DNA from 3 places in the Pseudoalteromonas sp. APM04 genome. Region 3 is predicted to be linked to each of the others. Evidence: predicted binding sites of a transcription regulator. Region 3 holds the regulator's gene; each other region holds the start of a gene.
What was found. The regulator LexA, encoded in region 3, represses DNA repair genes until DNA is damaged. The targets are predictions, from matches to a motif close to TACTGTATNNNNATACAGTA.

Region 1 (4,405 bases), 910 kb from region 3:
AGCGCCTAGCATTTCACCAACAGCGTACACCAAAAAAGGGCGCAGCCTTTTTCCACCATTAAATAAGCTGTAATGAGTGGCTTCTTTTATTGTTTTATCGCTATCGAGCGGTTGTTCAAAGTAGCTATTGAGTGTAGTGGCTACATCTATTTGAGCACGTTCAATATAGTCTTTTATGCTCACAACTATTCCATATCATTATTAAAGTTTGTAAGTGCTGACTTTTCGCTATTACCCATTAAAATAGATACTTTTTGTTCTGCTTGCTGTAGTTTTTCAGATGACGCACCAGCGAGTGCAATACCACGCTCGAACTGCTTTAATGATTGTTCAAGCGATAAATCACCTTGTTCCATTTCACTAACAATTGTTGATAATTCTTCTAGTGCTTTTTCGAAACTTAAGTTTTCAGGTTTTTTAGTCGCCATCTTTATTTCAGCTTACATGATAAATTTAGGAGCCAATTTTAGGGGGAATGCTAAACTAGGTCAAAGGATGATATGAGTTTTTTACATTTAGCGCGATTAATCGCGTGTTAATCAGTGTTATTAGTCAGGAAAACTCGATAATTAGGCAGTGCGCCTAACTTGATATAAAATAATAAATATAACTTTTATGTTTATTTACAAAAATGACTTAAGCAATTCAGTATGTTGCCGATAAGCAGTTAATAATAAAAAGTTTATGATAAGGCATTTAAACATGAAATCTCTGGAGGAAATGTGGATTTAGCAACCATAATAGGGATCCTAGGCGCAATAGGCTTAATTGTCATGTCTATGTTTATGAGTAGTAGCGGTGAAATGGGCATGTTTGCCGATGCGCCTTCAAGTGTAATTGTATTTGGTGGCTCGCTGTTTATTGTTTTATCAAACTTCACTATGTCTCAGTTTTTAGGGATAGGTAAGGTTGTTGGTAAGGCATTCATGTTTAAAATTGAGTCGCCTGAAGAGTTAATAGAAAAAGCAGTAGAGCTTGCGGATTCTGCCCGTAAAGGTGGCTTTTTAGCACTCGAAGAAGCTGAAATCCCAAACCCATTTATGCGTAAAGGCGTTGACATGCTTGTTGACGGTCATGACGCAGATGTTGTGCGCGCTACACTTCAAAAGGATATTTCCCTAACCACGACCCGTCATGAACTAGGTGCTGGCTTATTTAAAGCACTTGCCGACATAGCTCCCGCAATGGGAATGATTGGTACATTGATAGGCCTCGTTGCCATGTTATCAAACATGGACGACCCCAAAGCTATCGGACCTGCAATGGCCGTGGCACTATTGACCACTCTGTATGGTGCATTTTTGGCGAATGTAGTAGCAATTCCGATTCAGGTAAAACTTGAGCTGCGTAAAGACGAAGAAGCGATGAATCAGCGTTTGATTCTCGATGCTATTTTAGGAATTCAAGATGGTCAAAACCCCAAAGTTATTGAAGGTATTTTGAAAAACTACTTGGCTGAGTCTAAGCGTAAAGTTGATACCGAGGAGTAACCATGTCTGATGAAGAGTGCAAATGCCCACCCCCCGGTTTGCCTGCTTGGATGGGTACATTTGCTGATTTAATGTCGCTATTGATGTGCTTTTTTGTACTCTTATTGGCATTCTCAGAAATGGATGTACTTAAATTTAAACAAATTGCAGGTTCAATGAAGTTTGCTTTTGGTGTGCAAAATAAAATTGAAGTTAAAGATATCCCAAAAGGGACATCGGTTATCGCTATGGAATTTACCCCAGGTAAGCCAGAGCCTACACCCATTGAAACTATTCAACAGCAAACCGTTGAAATGACCCAGCAAATGCTAGAGTTTCAGGCTGGTGATGAAAGTTCAGCGGGCGGCAGGCAAGAACAGCGAGGCGATAAACGTGGCGGTGAATCTAGAAGTACCTCACAAGAGCAGTCATCAGAACAAGCAATATCCGCTGCAGATCAAGAGCAAACAAATGAGCTAGTTAAAAAAATAGCGCAGCAGTTAGAAAGGCAAATAATAGATGGTGCAATAGAACTTGAATCATTAGGTCAGCAAATTATTATTCGTATTAGAGAAAATGGCTCGTTTCCTTCGGGCAGTGCTTTTTTACAACCTAAGTTTAAACCGATTATTCAAGACATTGGCGAACTTTTAAAAGACGTACCAGGTGAAATTACAGTATCAGGGCATACAGATGATTTTCAGGTATCAAATGAGTTATATGTAAATAACTGGGATTTGTCGTCTAAGCGTGCAGTGGCTGTTGCTAGCGAATTGCAAACAGTTCAAGGGTTTGATAAAACACGAATGATGGTTGTAGGGCGAGCAGAAACTCGGCCGCTTGTGCCTAACGAGACAAATGAAGACCGACGCCGGAATCGCCGAGTTGAAATATCTATATTACAAGGTAAGGCGAAAGAGTCTGACCCTATTGATGTGAGGTAATGCTCAAATTATAAAGCTGGGCTTAATTAGTAGCCCAGCTTTGAGTTTTGCAAATTATTACCAGCATCTATTTATTGAACCTGACAATAAATCAAAAACTCCCCCTCTTTAAAATAGTTATGCTAAACTACTGTTTATATAACCAGTTGTAGGCCAGCGCATGAAACTCTACATCGCAGAAAAACCATCACTTGGACGTGCAATTGCAGATGCGCTCCCAAAACCACATAAAAAACACGACGGTTACATTGAAGTCGCCAATGGTGATTGTGTTTCGTGGTGTATTGGCCATTTGTTAGAACAAGCTGAACCAGATGATTACGATGAACGCTATAAAAAATGGCAATTAGAACATCTCCCTATAGTACCTGAGCAATGGCAGTTAAAAGCTAAACCTAAAACTCGTAAGCAATTAACTATTCTAAAAAAGCTAATCAAACAGGCATCAACGTTAGTTCATGCTGGCGATCCCGACCGTGAAGGGCAGTTACTTGTAGATGAGGTGATAGAACAAGCCAAAATAAGCAAAGCTAAAAAGCAAGGTGTTCAGCGTCTACTTATAAGCGATTTAAACTTAGTTGCAGTTAAAAAAGCGCTTAGTAGTATGCACTCTAATCGGGAATTTATTCCATTAAGTGTATCAGCACTTGCACGTTCACGAGCTGATTGGCTTTTTGGTATGAACCTCACTCGGGCTTATACTTTAGCGGGACAAAAAGCAGGGTTTGGTAATGTACTCTCAGTTGGGCGCGTACAAACGCCAATTTTGGGCTTAGTGGTAAATCGTGATACTGAGATAGCTAATTTTATATCAAAACCATTTTATGAGGTGCTAGCTAGTTTAGTTACTCCTGAGAAGCAGGTATTTAAAGCAAAATGGGTACCGAGTAAAGCTTGCGAACCTTATCAAGATGAAGAGGGGCGAGTGCTAAATAAAGCATTGGCCGAAAACGTGGCTTCGCGTATCACTAATCAAACAGGAGAGGTGACATCGCTTGAACAAAAACAAAAAAAGCAAAGTGCACCTCTACCTTATAATCTATCAGCACTGCAAATAGATGCAGCAAAGGCATTTGGTATGGCTGCCCAACAGGTGCTTGATATTTGCCAAACACTTTATGAGCGCCATAAATTAATTACTTATCCTCGCTCAGATAATCGATATTTGCCTAAAGAACACCATTTAGATGCACCTTCAATTTTAAAAGCAATCGCAACTAATGACGGTCAAAAAGTGGAGTTAGTAAATGGTGCAAATACTAAGCAGCGCAGTAAGTGCTTTAATGACTCAAAAGTAGCTGCGCATCACGCTATAGTACCTACGGCAAAGCAATTAAAGTCAGCTAGCTTAGCCAAGGATGAAGCAAAAGTGTATCAGCTTATTTGTAGGCACTATTTGATCCAGTTTTACCCAGACTATATTTATAACGAAACTAAAGCAGAGGTGACAATTGCTGGTGGTTTATTTAAAGCCAACGCTAAACAAGAAGTCAGTTTGGGGTTTAAGGTATTAATGGGTAAATCAGAATTAAAAGAAGAGGCTACTTTACCTTACCTTGAAAAAGGGATGGACCTGGTATGTACACAAGGTGATGTAGTAGAAAAGCTTACTTCACCTCCCGCTCATTTTACTGATGCAACTTTACTAGGTGCTATGACGGGGATTAGCCGTTATGTAAAAGATCCACATATCAAAAAAATACTAAAAGATACTGATGGTTTAGGCACAGAGGCTACTCGTGCAGGCATTATAGAGTTGTTATTTAAACGGCGTTTTTTAAAGCGTGAAGGCAAAACAATCAAAGCTACCGAAACAGGCCTTGCATTAATTAGTGTTTTGCCTGAAGGTTTAGCAAGTCCTGACTTAACAGCAAAGTGGGAGGCGAGTTTAGGCAGCATTGCTCAACAAGCAATGAGCTACCAACAATTTTTACAACCGCTGCTGGTGGAGCTTGAAGGCTTTGTAATGCAAGCAGCTAATTGCGATAGCCA
Region 2 (4,405 bases), 340 kb from region 3:
AGCTCGTAGCACCAAACAGTACTGCCAGTAATAAGCACTAGTTGGCGATGATTAGCGCCAACCAGTGTTTTTTCTAGTGAGTTTATGTGAGCTTTATACAGCTTGTAATCGTGCATAAGCCGTTACTAGCCATTTACTGCCAAGGTCGTCAAAGTTTACCTGTACACGCGATTGTGCACCGCTACCTTCATAGTTAAGTACCGTGCCAATACCAAACTTAGCATGCAGTACACGTTGACCTAAGTTAAAGCCGCTGTCTTCAAAGGCGGCATGGCTTACCGATGCACTAAAGCGACCTGCTGCCGGTGGTCGCGAAACTTGCGTTTTAATACGAATTTCTTCTACGCAGTCTTCAGGGATTTCGCGTAAGAAACGTGAAGGACTATGGTATTTCTCTTGTCCATAAAGGCGGCGGCTTTCGGCGTGGCTAATGTATAGTTTATCCATTGCACGGGTCATGCCTACATAACAAAGGCGACGTTCTTCTTCCAAACGGCCAGACTCTTCATTACTTTGCTGCGAAGGGAACATGCCTTCTTCAACGCCCACCATAAACACAAGCGGGAACTCTAAGCCTTTAGCTGAGTGAAGCGTCATCATTTGTACCGCGTCTTCGTGCTCATCGGCTTGGCCTTCACCAGATTCAAGCGAGGTATAGGCTAAAAAGCCTTGTAGTGGTGAGCTAAACTCTTCTTCTTCAGGGAGTTCGTACTGATCGCAGGCACTTATAAGCTCTTCTAAGTTTTCTACGCGGGCACGGCCTTTTTCGCCTTTTTCAGCTTGGTACATAGCCATAAGGCCAGAGGTTTGAATTGTATATTTAGCTTGTTCTTGTAAAGTAAGATCGCTAATTTTGTCTTCAATGTGCTCAACAAGTTCTACAAACTTTGTTACAGCGCCAGCTGCTCGGCCTGATAAGTGCTGTTGTTCAACAATAGCTTTAGCTGCGTACCAAAGCGGAAGTGACTCAGCACGAGCGCAATCACGTATATGACTTAATGTTTTATCGCCAATACCGCGAGCAGGAGTATTAATAACGCGCTCAAATGCGGCATCGTCTTGGCGATTACCTACTAAGCGTAAGTACGATAGCGCATCTTTAATTTCTTGACGCTCGAAGAATCGCATACCACCGTAAATGCGATATTTTAAGCCTTCTTGCAGCATGGCTTCCTCGAGTACACGAGATTGCGCGTTACTACGGTATAAAATAGCGGCGTCTTGCAACGCGTTACCAGCATTTAACCAACTACGTAATTTGCTACTCACAAAGCGGGCTTCGTCTAGCTCGTTAAAGGCGGCATAAATTGATATAGGCTCGCCTTCGTTACCATCGGTCCATAAGCTTTTTCCCATACGCTCGGAATTATTTTTTATAAGCGCATTAGATGCTTTAAGAATAGTTGCGGTTGAACGGTAGTTTTGTTCAAGGCGAATAGTTTCAGCATCAAAGTCAGTTAAAAAACGTTTTATGTTTTCTATTTTAGCGCCGCGCCAGCCGTAAATACTTTGGTCGTCGTCGCCAACAATCATTATGCTGCTTGTGTCGCCGGCAAGTAACTTTAACCATGCGTACTGAATGGTATTAGTATCTTGAAACTCGTCTACTAGCATGTGGGCAAAGCGCTGTTGGTAGTGGCGAAGTAACGTCGGGTTATTTTTTAATACTTCATAGCTGCGTAGCAGTATTTCAGCAAAATCGACCAAACCAGCCCTGTCACACGCTTCCTGGTAGGCGGCATATACACGCAGCATCATTTGCTCGTTTATATCATAAGCTTGAATATCTTTAGGGCGAAGTGCTTCGTCTTTTTTAGCGCTTATGTACCAACCAAACTGTTTTGCAGGCCACTTTTTATCATCAATATTCATTGATTTTAATAAGCGCTTGATCATACGAAGTTGGTCATCAGAATCTAAAATTTGAAAGGCTTCTGGTAAGTTAGCTTCACGGTGATGAGCGCGTAAAATACGGTGTGATAAGCCATGGAAAGTACCAATCCACATCCCGCCAACCGGTGCTTTTAAGGTTTCTTCAACGCGGGTACGCATTTCTTTAGCTGCTTTATTGGTAAAAGTTACCGCAAAAATACTATAAGCTGATGCTTGTTCAACTTGCATAAGCCACGCGATACGATGAACTAACACTCGTGTTTTACCAGACCCAGCACCGGCCAACACCAGCATGTTTTGTAATGGGGCTGCAACGGCATCGCGTTGTTTGTCATTTAAGCCGTCGAGTAATTCTGAAACGTCCATCGTTACGCCTTTTTAATCAATATTGAGGGCAGTATAACAGGTGTTTTTGTTAGGCTAAATAAAATACTGTTTTTATGAACAGCTATTATAAAAATAACCTCTAAAACCAATCAGCTGGATAGTTTTTGGCGTGGATAAGTGACTAAAATTAATAATAAAAATAATCAAATTGACCTATATTTAGTAAAAAATACCAAAGTAATTAGTGAGTCGTAATTTAACTAACTGATTTTTAAGCTTTAATAAATTGGCATAAAGTGTGATAGTAAGTAGATAACTAAAATTTAAAATTAATTAACTACAGAGGTGAGTATGGCTGATCAAGGGTCTGGCGGTAATGTGATTGCTGCATTGTGTAATATATTTTTTCCTGGTTTAGGACAACTAGTACAAGGGCGTATTTTAGCGGCTATATTTTTTGCGCTAGCTATTGTTATAAGTTACGCACTTATTTACGTACTCGTTGGTTTTGTATTAGTCCCTATTATTTATTTATGGTCGATAATAGATGCGGCACGATACCGCTCGCGAAGTTAGGTATTTAAACGTTTTACAAAAATAGCGCCCAATGGCGCTATTTTGTTTTTTAGGGTCGGCGTTACAGCTAATTTACGGGTATAATCGCGTTATTAACGTTTAATAAGTAATAGCTATGGAATATCAATTTATACGTGACCCTATTAGTGGTTTACGAATTAAAATAAGCAGCGAACACGCAATAATAGGTCGTTGGTTAAACGAAGAAATTGGCAAAGACAAAGTCGCTATGGTGCAAGCACTTATTGTGTCGGTCAAAACGAGTTTTGAGCCAGTCACTCTAAAAGGGCAAGAAATAGATTTAATTTTATCTAAAGATGAGGCCTTATTTGAGGCTCATGCTCTGCACCAAGACAGCGAAGACTTAATTGCCTATCAAGATGATGATTTAATGCTTGAAGAAAACGACTTAAGCAGTGGTTGTGGTTTTGAAGACTTCATTGATTTAATTGATTCATGGCATGAGTTTACCATCTCACGATAAACATAATGAGCACACTAATAAAAATATACAGCAATGCACTTTCAGCATTTTATCTGTATTATTCTGTTTATAAACTTATTCAAAGTAGAAAGTGAAAATGAGAAATATTGATTTAAAAATTATAGATAAGCGCCTAGGCACTGAATTCCCATTACCAAAATATGCAACAGAAGGTTCTGCTGGTATTGACCTTAGAGCTTGTATTGAAGCCGATCTAGTTTTAGAACCTGGGCAAGTTGAGCTTATACCATCTGGTTTTGCAGTTCATATGAAAGATAATGGCCTTGCCGCTACTATAATCCCTCGCTCAGGGTCTGGTCATAAGCATGGTTTAGTTATGGGTAATTTAGTTGGGCTGATTGACTCAGACTACCAAGGGCAAATATTTATTTCTCTTTGGAATCGTAGTGATAAAACATACACCGTTGAAGTGGGTGAAAGAATAGCTCAGCTTGTATTTTTACCAATAGTGCAAGTAGGTTTTAATGTTGTTAATGAATTTGATGCGACTGAACGTGGTGAAGGTGGTTTTGGTAGTTCAGGCAAAAGCTAACTAAATAATAAGGACTGTTTATGATACTTGCAAAGGACTTGGAAAATAGAAGTATAGATATAACTTCTTTATGCACTGATTCAGCAGAACAAGTCTCTGTCGATCTAAGTGTTGGTGATGTTTATAAGAAGGCAGGAGATACTGAGTGGAGAAATATTACTGGTCATGTAGTAATTTCGCCAAATAGTTGCTTGCTTATACGTACAGAGCAGAGGATAAAAATGCCAAATAATGCGTTTGCTTTTTTATCTTCTAAAGGAAGCCTTGGTGCAAAGGGGATTCTTGTTGCAAATACGAAGGTAGATCCTTTATTCGAAGGAGAATTAAATATACCAGTATTTAACGTAGGCAATAAGAAAGTGTCACTGTTTAAAAAAGATAAATTTTGTTCTCTAACTTTTTTGACAACAGAACATCCAATTGTTGGAAATAGCACAAGAAATGCTGTAAACATTGAGCCAATTGAAACCAGCAAATTTAAAGATTTCTTTAGTAATCATATACCGCATGTAATAACCGGAGCCGTATCTGTTATAACGTCAGTCCTTACAATTTTAATTACGAAGGTTTAA
Region 3 (4,405 bases):
AAACTGCCAATATCTTTATGATTTGTTGTATAAAGCCAGCGCTTAAAGCCTTTAGCTGGATGATGCGCATGATGCGCTTCATTGGCGTTTGGTTGTTCTGCTATGCTACTCATTAGTTAGCCTCCACGTCGGCATCAAGTGCTGCTTGAATCTCACTAGGCTGAATAACATCACCGGTATCGTTACCCCATGCATTTCGCTTGTAAGTAATAACCGCAGCCAATTGTTTTATAGATAACTGCTTGGCAAATGATTGCATTGCCGTACCTGGGCTCCCATGAATAAGTATGTCAATATGACCTTTTATATCGCCAAGTACAATTGGGCTGCCTTTTAGAGCCGGAAATACGCCCGGTAGCCCTAACCCCGTAGGTTGATGACATGCTGCACAACTTGCCATGTATACTTGAGCGCCCAGCTCCATTAGCTCTTCTTTAGGTAATGTTTGACCAAGTAAAGCGGCATCAGCTAAAGCTGCTTGTTGCTTAGCTTGTTTAGCATCGGCCAACCATACTTTAAAGTCAGCCTCAGATTTAGCCTCTACCACAACGGGCATAAATCCGTGATCTTTACCGCACAGCTCAGCACACTGACCTCGGTAAATACCTTCTTCGTTTATGTTGGTCCATGTTTCGTTAATAAAGCCTGGATTGGCGTCTTTTTTAACGGCAAAGTCTGGTACCCACCAAGAGTGGATAACATCATCTGAGGTCATTAAAAAACGAATTTTTTGATTAATTGGTAGTACGAGGGGTTTGTCTACCTCAAGTAAATAATTTGGGTTTTTATCAGCTAAATTAGTTATTTCATCCTGAGGAGTTGCAAGCATTGAGTAAAACTCTACATCTTCTCCCATGTATTCATAATGCCATTTCCACTGTGAACCTGTAACTTTAATTGTTAAGTCGGCTTTACTGGCATCTTCCATAGCGATTAAGGTTTTTGTAGCAGGCACAGCCATAGCAATTAAAATAACAAATGGAATGGCGGTCCAAAGAATTTCTACTTTGGTGCTTTCGTGGAATTGAGCGGGAACCGCTCCTTTAGATTTGCGATGATGAATGAGTGCCCAAAGCATAATGGCAAACACTATTATCCCAATCACACAACATATAAAAAATATGGTCATGTGTAATTCGTAAACATTTTCACTTATATCTGTAACGCCTTTACGCATATTAAATTGGCTATTTGCCAAGGCTAACTGCGGAAAAACACACAATATAAGCCACAAGGTACAACTAAGTTTACCCATGTGACGACTCCTTTGATGCTGTTGCTAGTGCAAAGCGAAGAGGCATACGGCTTAAACGCCAATTCGTTATTTTTATTTTTTTATTAATGCCGTTTTATTTATAAAAATTGGCATTCACTGCGCTAGCAAAAATTTATTGTGTGTGCTCAAAACTTAAAAGCGATGAGTATTGCCAGCGTCAGCTTATTAACAATTAGTTAATATTTAACCACCATGCAAGTTTTTTGTATTAAAAACAAACAATAAATATATAAAAAGTAGAGAGTTGGTTTAGTTGAACGTAGAGAGAAATAGCTCAAGTCGAGAGGTAGTAAGGGCTAAGGATGAAATGAAAGAGTGTGAATAAAAAACAAACAAAATTTTAAAAATTAAAAAAGCGCACCAAAAAAGTGCGCTTTTTATAAAATAAGAAAAACTACATCCAGTCTGCGTTACGAATAACGCCCACTGCCAAGCCTTCAATGTTGAACGACTCAGTTTCAAGATCGACCTTAATTGGTGCAAACTCGTCATTTTCAGCATGAAGCAACACCTGGCGACCCGCCTTTTCAATGCGTTTTACGGTTACATCGTCATCAACACGGGCAACCACAACTTGACCATTTTCAGCCACTTGTGTTTTATGCACAGCAAGTAAATCGCCATCCATAATGCCTATATCTTTCATACTCATACCGTTTACGCGCAGTAAAAAGTCGGCAGCTGGTTTAAACATTAATGGGTCAATTTTACAGTGGCTTTCAACATGTTCTTGCGCCAAAATAGGGGAACCTGCCGCAACTCGGCCAATAAGCGGTAAACCTAATTGTTCTGGCTCCTCTTCTTCAACAAGTTGGATTCCACGGCTTGCGCCAGGTTTCATTTTAATCACCCCTTTTTTGGCAAGGGCTTTTAAATGTTCCTCAGCGGCATTTGCACTTTTAAACCCTAACGTTTGTGCTATTTCGGCACGTGTAGGCGGCATACCAGTGTCTTTAATAAACACTTTAATTAATTCGAGTATTTGAGCTTGGCGTTTAGTTAATGGGCGCATACAACTGGTTTTCCATACAGTACATTTAACTGTGAGTATATACAGTTAAATAAAAATCGCAAATTTAAATTATCCGTTCAAATAGCCAAATTACTTCCTTACGTGTACATTTTAGGGGCTTTCTAAAATAGCCTATAAAAATAGTAACTTGCTACATTAAATTTAAAGGAATCTATATGAGTATTTGGCATCAACCCATTACATTAGCATTGTGTAAACAATTGGACGAAGGCATTAATGGCCAAGGGACACTAATGAAAACCATGGGAATCGAAATAACAGAGATAGGCGACGATTACTTAGTAGCAACTATGCCTGCAATCCCTGCACACCATAACCCTATTGGTATGGTTCATGGCGGCGCAAACGTTGTACTCGCCGAAACCGTAGCTAGCTATGCTGCTAATTTTGTGGTTGATTTCACAAAGTTTTACTGTGTTGGGCAAGAAATAAGTGCAAGCCATTTAAAGGCTTCTCGCAATGGTGCATTAACGGCAACAGCACGCGCATTTCATATTGGAAAACGAAGCTCTGTTTGGGAAATAAAAATCACAAACAGCCGCAACGAGCTGTGCTGCGTATCAAAAATGACCGCAGCCGTTGTTGAGCGAAAGACGTAAGTTATTTTTCGAGAGGGTAAATTGTTATTTCCATACCCGCGCCAATAGCAGATATACGCAGTAGTGTATCTGCATGTAAAGCTTGATTAAAACACTTTGGCGACGTGCCTGACTCAAACCCTATATCAAACGTTCTACGTGAGCAGCTCAACCATTGCTTTAATGCATTGCGTGAACATGACTCAATAAGCTCACATATATGGTTTATTGCTTTGTCTGGTGATTTTACATCGCCAGCTACCTCAATACGTGCTAATTGACGGTATTCGTCTTTGTCATAATGTAAAATCGTTGCGACTTTTTTTAGGTCGGCCACCAGCACACTAATATCTTGTTTTGACTCAAGCTCTAGATCTACATTTAAAAATTGAATTTCCGACATTGTCTCGTATTTATCCTCTAATGGTTACCATGCAAACTTTAACGCAGTTTTACCTTTATACCAAATCAACACCCTATAAATAGACGTTTTATATAGTAATACTCTTATTTTAGAGTGCTATTGCTGCTTACAATTGGCGCTATTGTGCTGAAACGCTATTTTAATGCACTAGTGCGACATTTTGTCGCACTCACCTTGCTCAACCATCGCGTAAAATGTCTCGTAAAAATAATAAGATAAACACACATGAAAAAAGTTTTTAAACCAGCACGTAAACTTCATAAATGGTTGGGCTATTTATTAGGAATACAAATATTAGCTTGGTTGCTTGGCGGTTTGGTTATGAGCGCTATTCCGCTTGAAAAAGTACATGGTAAACACCTAGCAACACGCACCCTAGCTAACCCCTTTAAAAGCAGCGATTACGTCGCATCAATTGATAATATTGTTTCGCAAGTAACTAATCCGACTAAGATAACCTTTGCGCATTTTTTATCTACCCCACTTATAACTGTAACCAGTGAAGGCAACCCTCAAAGTTTTAATGGTATTACTGGGCAACCATTTAAAGCCCCCAATAAACAGCAAATAATTGCTAATGCACACGCGCATTTACTTATTGATGCTCAACCAGTAAGTACCACTTTAATAGGTTTAGGACCAAGAGAAAGCGGTTATAAAAAAGATGTATGGAAAGTACAATTTAACGATACATTTAGTACCACACTCTATTTGTCATCAGATACGGGCAAAGTGATTACTGTGCGCAGCACACTGTGGCGAATTTTCGATTTTTTTTGGATGCTGCATATTATGGATTACGATGAACGTGAAAACTTTAACAATCCTCTATTAATTAGCTTTGCTGCAACCAGTGTGCTTTTTTGTTTAACTGGCTTTTTACTGCTATTGCAAAACATAAGGATTAAACGCAGATTTAAATAAGTTTATGTTTGCCTGTTGAGCCAGTAAACTAGGGGCTCCTGTAGTTCACGTATGTGATGGATATGACCCGATTGATTTTGGCCTTACTGGCTTGCTGTGTCTGTTTTTCGGTATCAAGTAAAGACTTTACTCGCTTCTCTACTGCTAAAAAGCACTTAATAAAAACGCTA

Region 1: the regulator LexA is predicted to act here: its motif matches at 2,542-2,561, upstream of MTP24_RS12540 (DNA topoisomerase III).
Region 2: the regulator LexA is predicted to act here: its motif matches at 2,324-2,343, upstream of uvrD (DNA helicase II).

What each region holds. Positions count from the first base shown of each region.
Region 1 is NZ_CP094441.1:2,718,215-2,722,619, reverse strand. It holds gene ispA ((2E,6E)-farnesyl diphosphate synthase) at 1-183, opposite strand, end outside; gene MTP24_RS12555 (exodeoxyribonuclease VII small subunit) at 186-428, opposite strand; gene pomA (flagellar motor protein PomA) at 723-1,490, shown strand; gene MTP24_RS12545 (flagellar motor protein MotB) at 1,493-2,413, shown strand; gene MTP24_RS12540 (DNA topoisomerase III) at 2,574-4,405, shown strand, end outside.
Region 2 is NZ_CP094441.1:3,291,593-3,295,997, reverse strand. It holds gene MTP24_RS15260 (GNAT family N-acetyltransferase) at 1-116, opposite strand, end outside; gene uvrD (DNA helicase II) at 94-2,259, opposite strand; gene MTP24_RS15250 (hypothetical protein) at 2,572-2,796, shown strand; gene MTP24_RS15245 (YacL family protein) at 2,912-3,280, shown strand; gene dut (dUTP diphosphatase) at 3,378-3,833, shown strand; gene MTP24_RS15235 (hypothetical protein) at 3,854-4,405, shown strand.
Region 3 is NZ_CP094441.1:174,335-178,739, reverse strand. It holds gene ctaD (cytochrome c oxidase subunit I) at 1-113, opposite strand, end outside; gene coxB (cytochrome c oxidase subunit II) at 113-1,255, opposite strand; gene lexA (transcriptional repressor LexA) at 1,671-2,288, opposite strand; gene MTP24_RS00855 (hotdog fold thioesterase) at 2,465-2,908, shown strand; gene MTP24_RS00850 (hypothetical protein) at 2,910-3,290, opposite strand; gene MTP24_RS00845 (hypothetical protein) at 3,537-4,235, shown strand; gene MTP24_RS00840 (endonuclease) at 4,292-4,405, shown strand, end outside.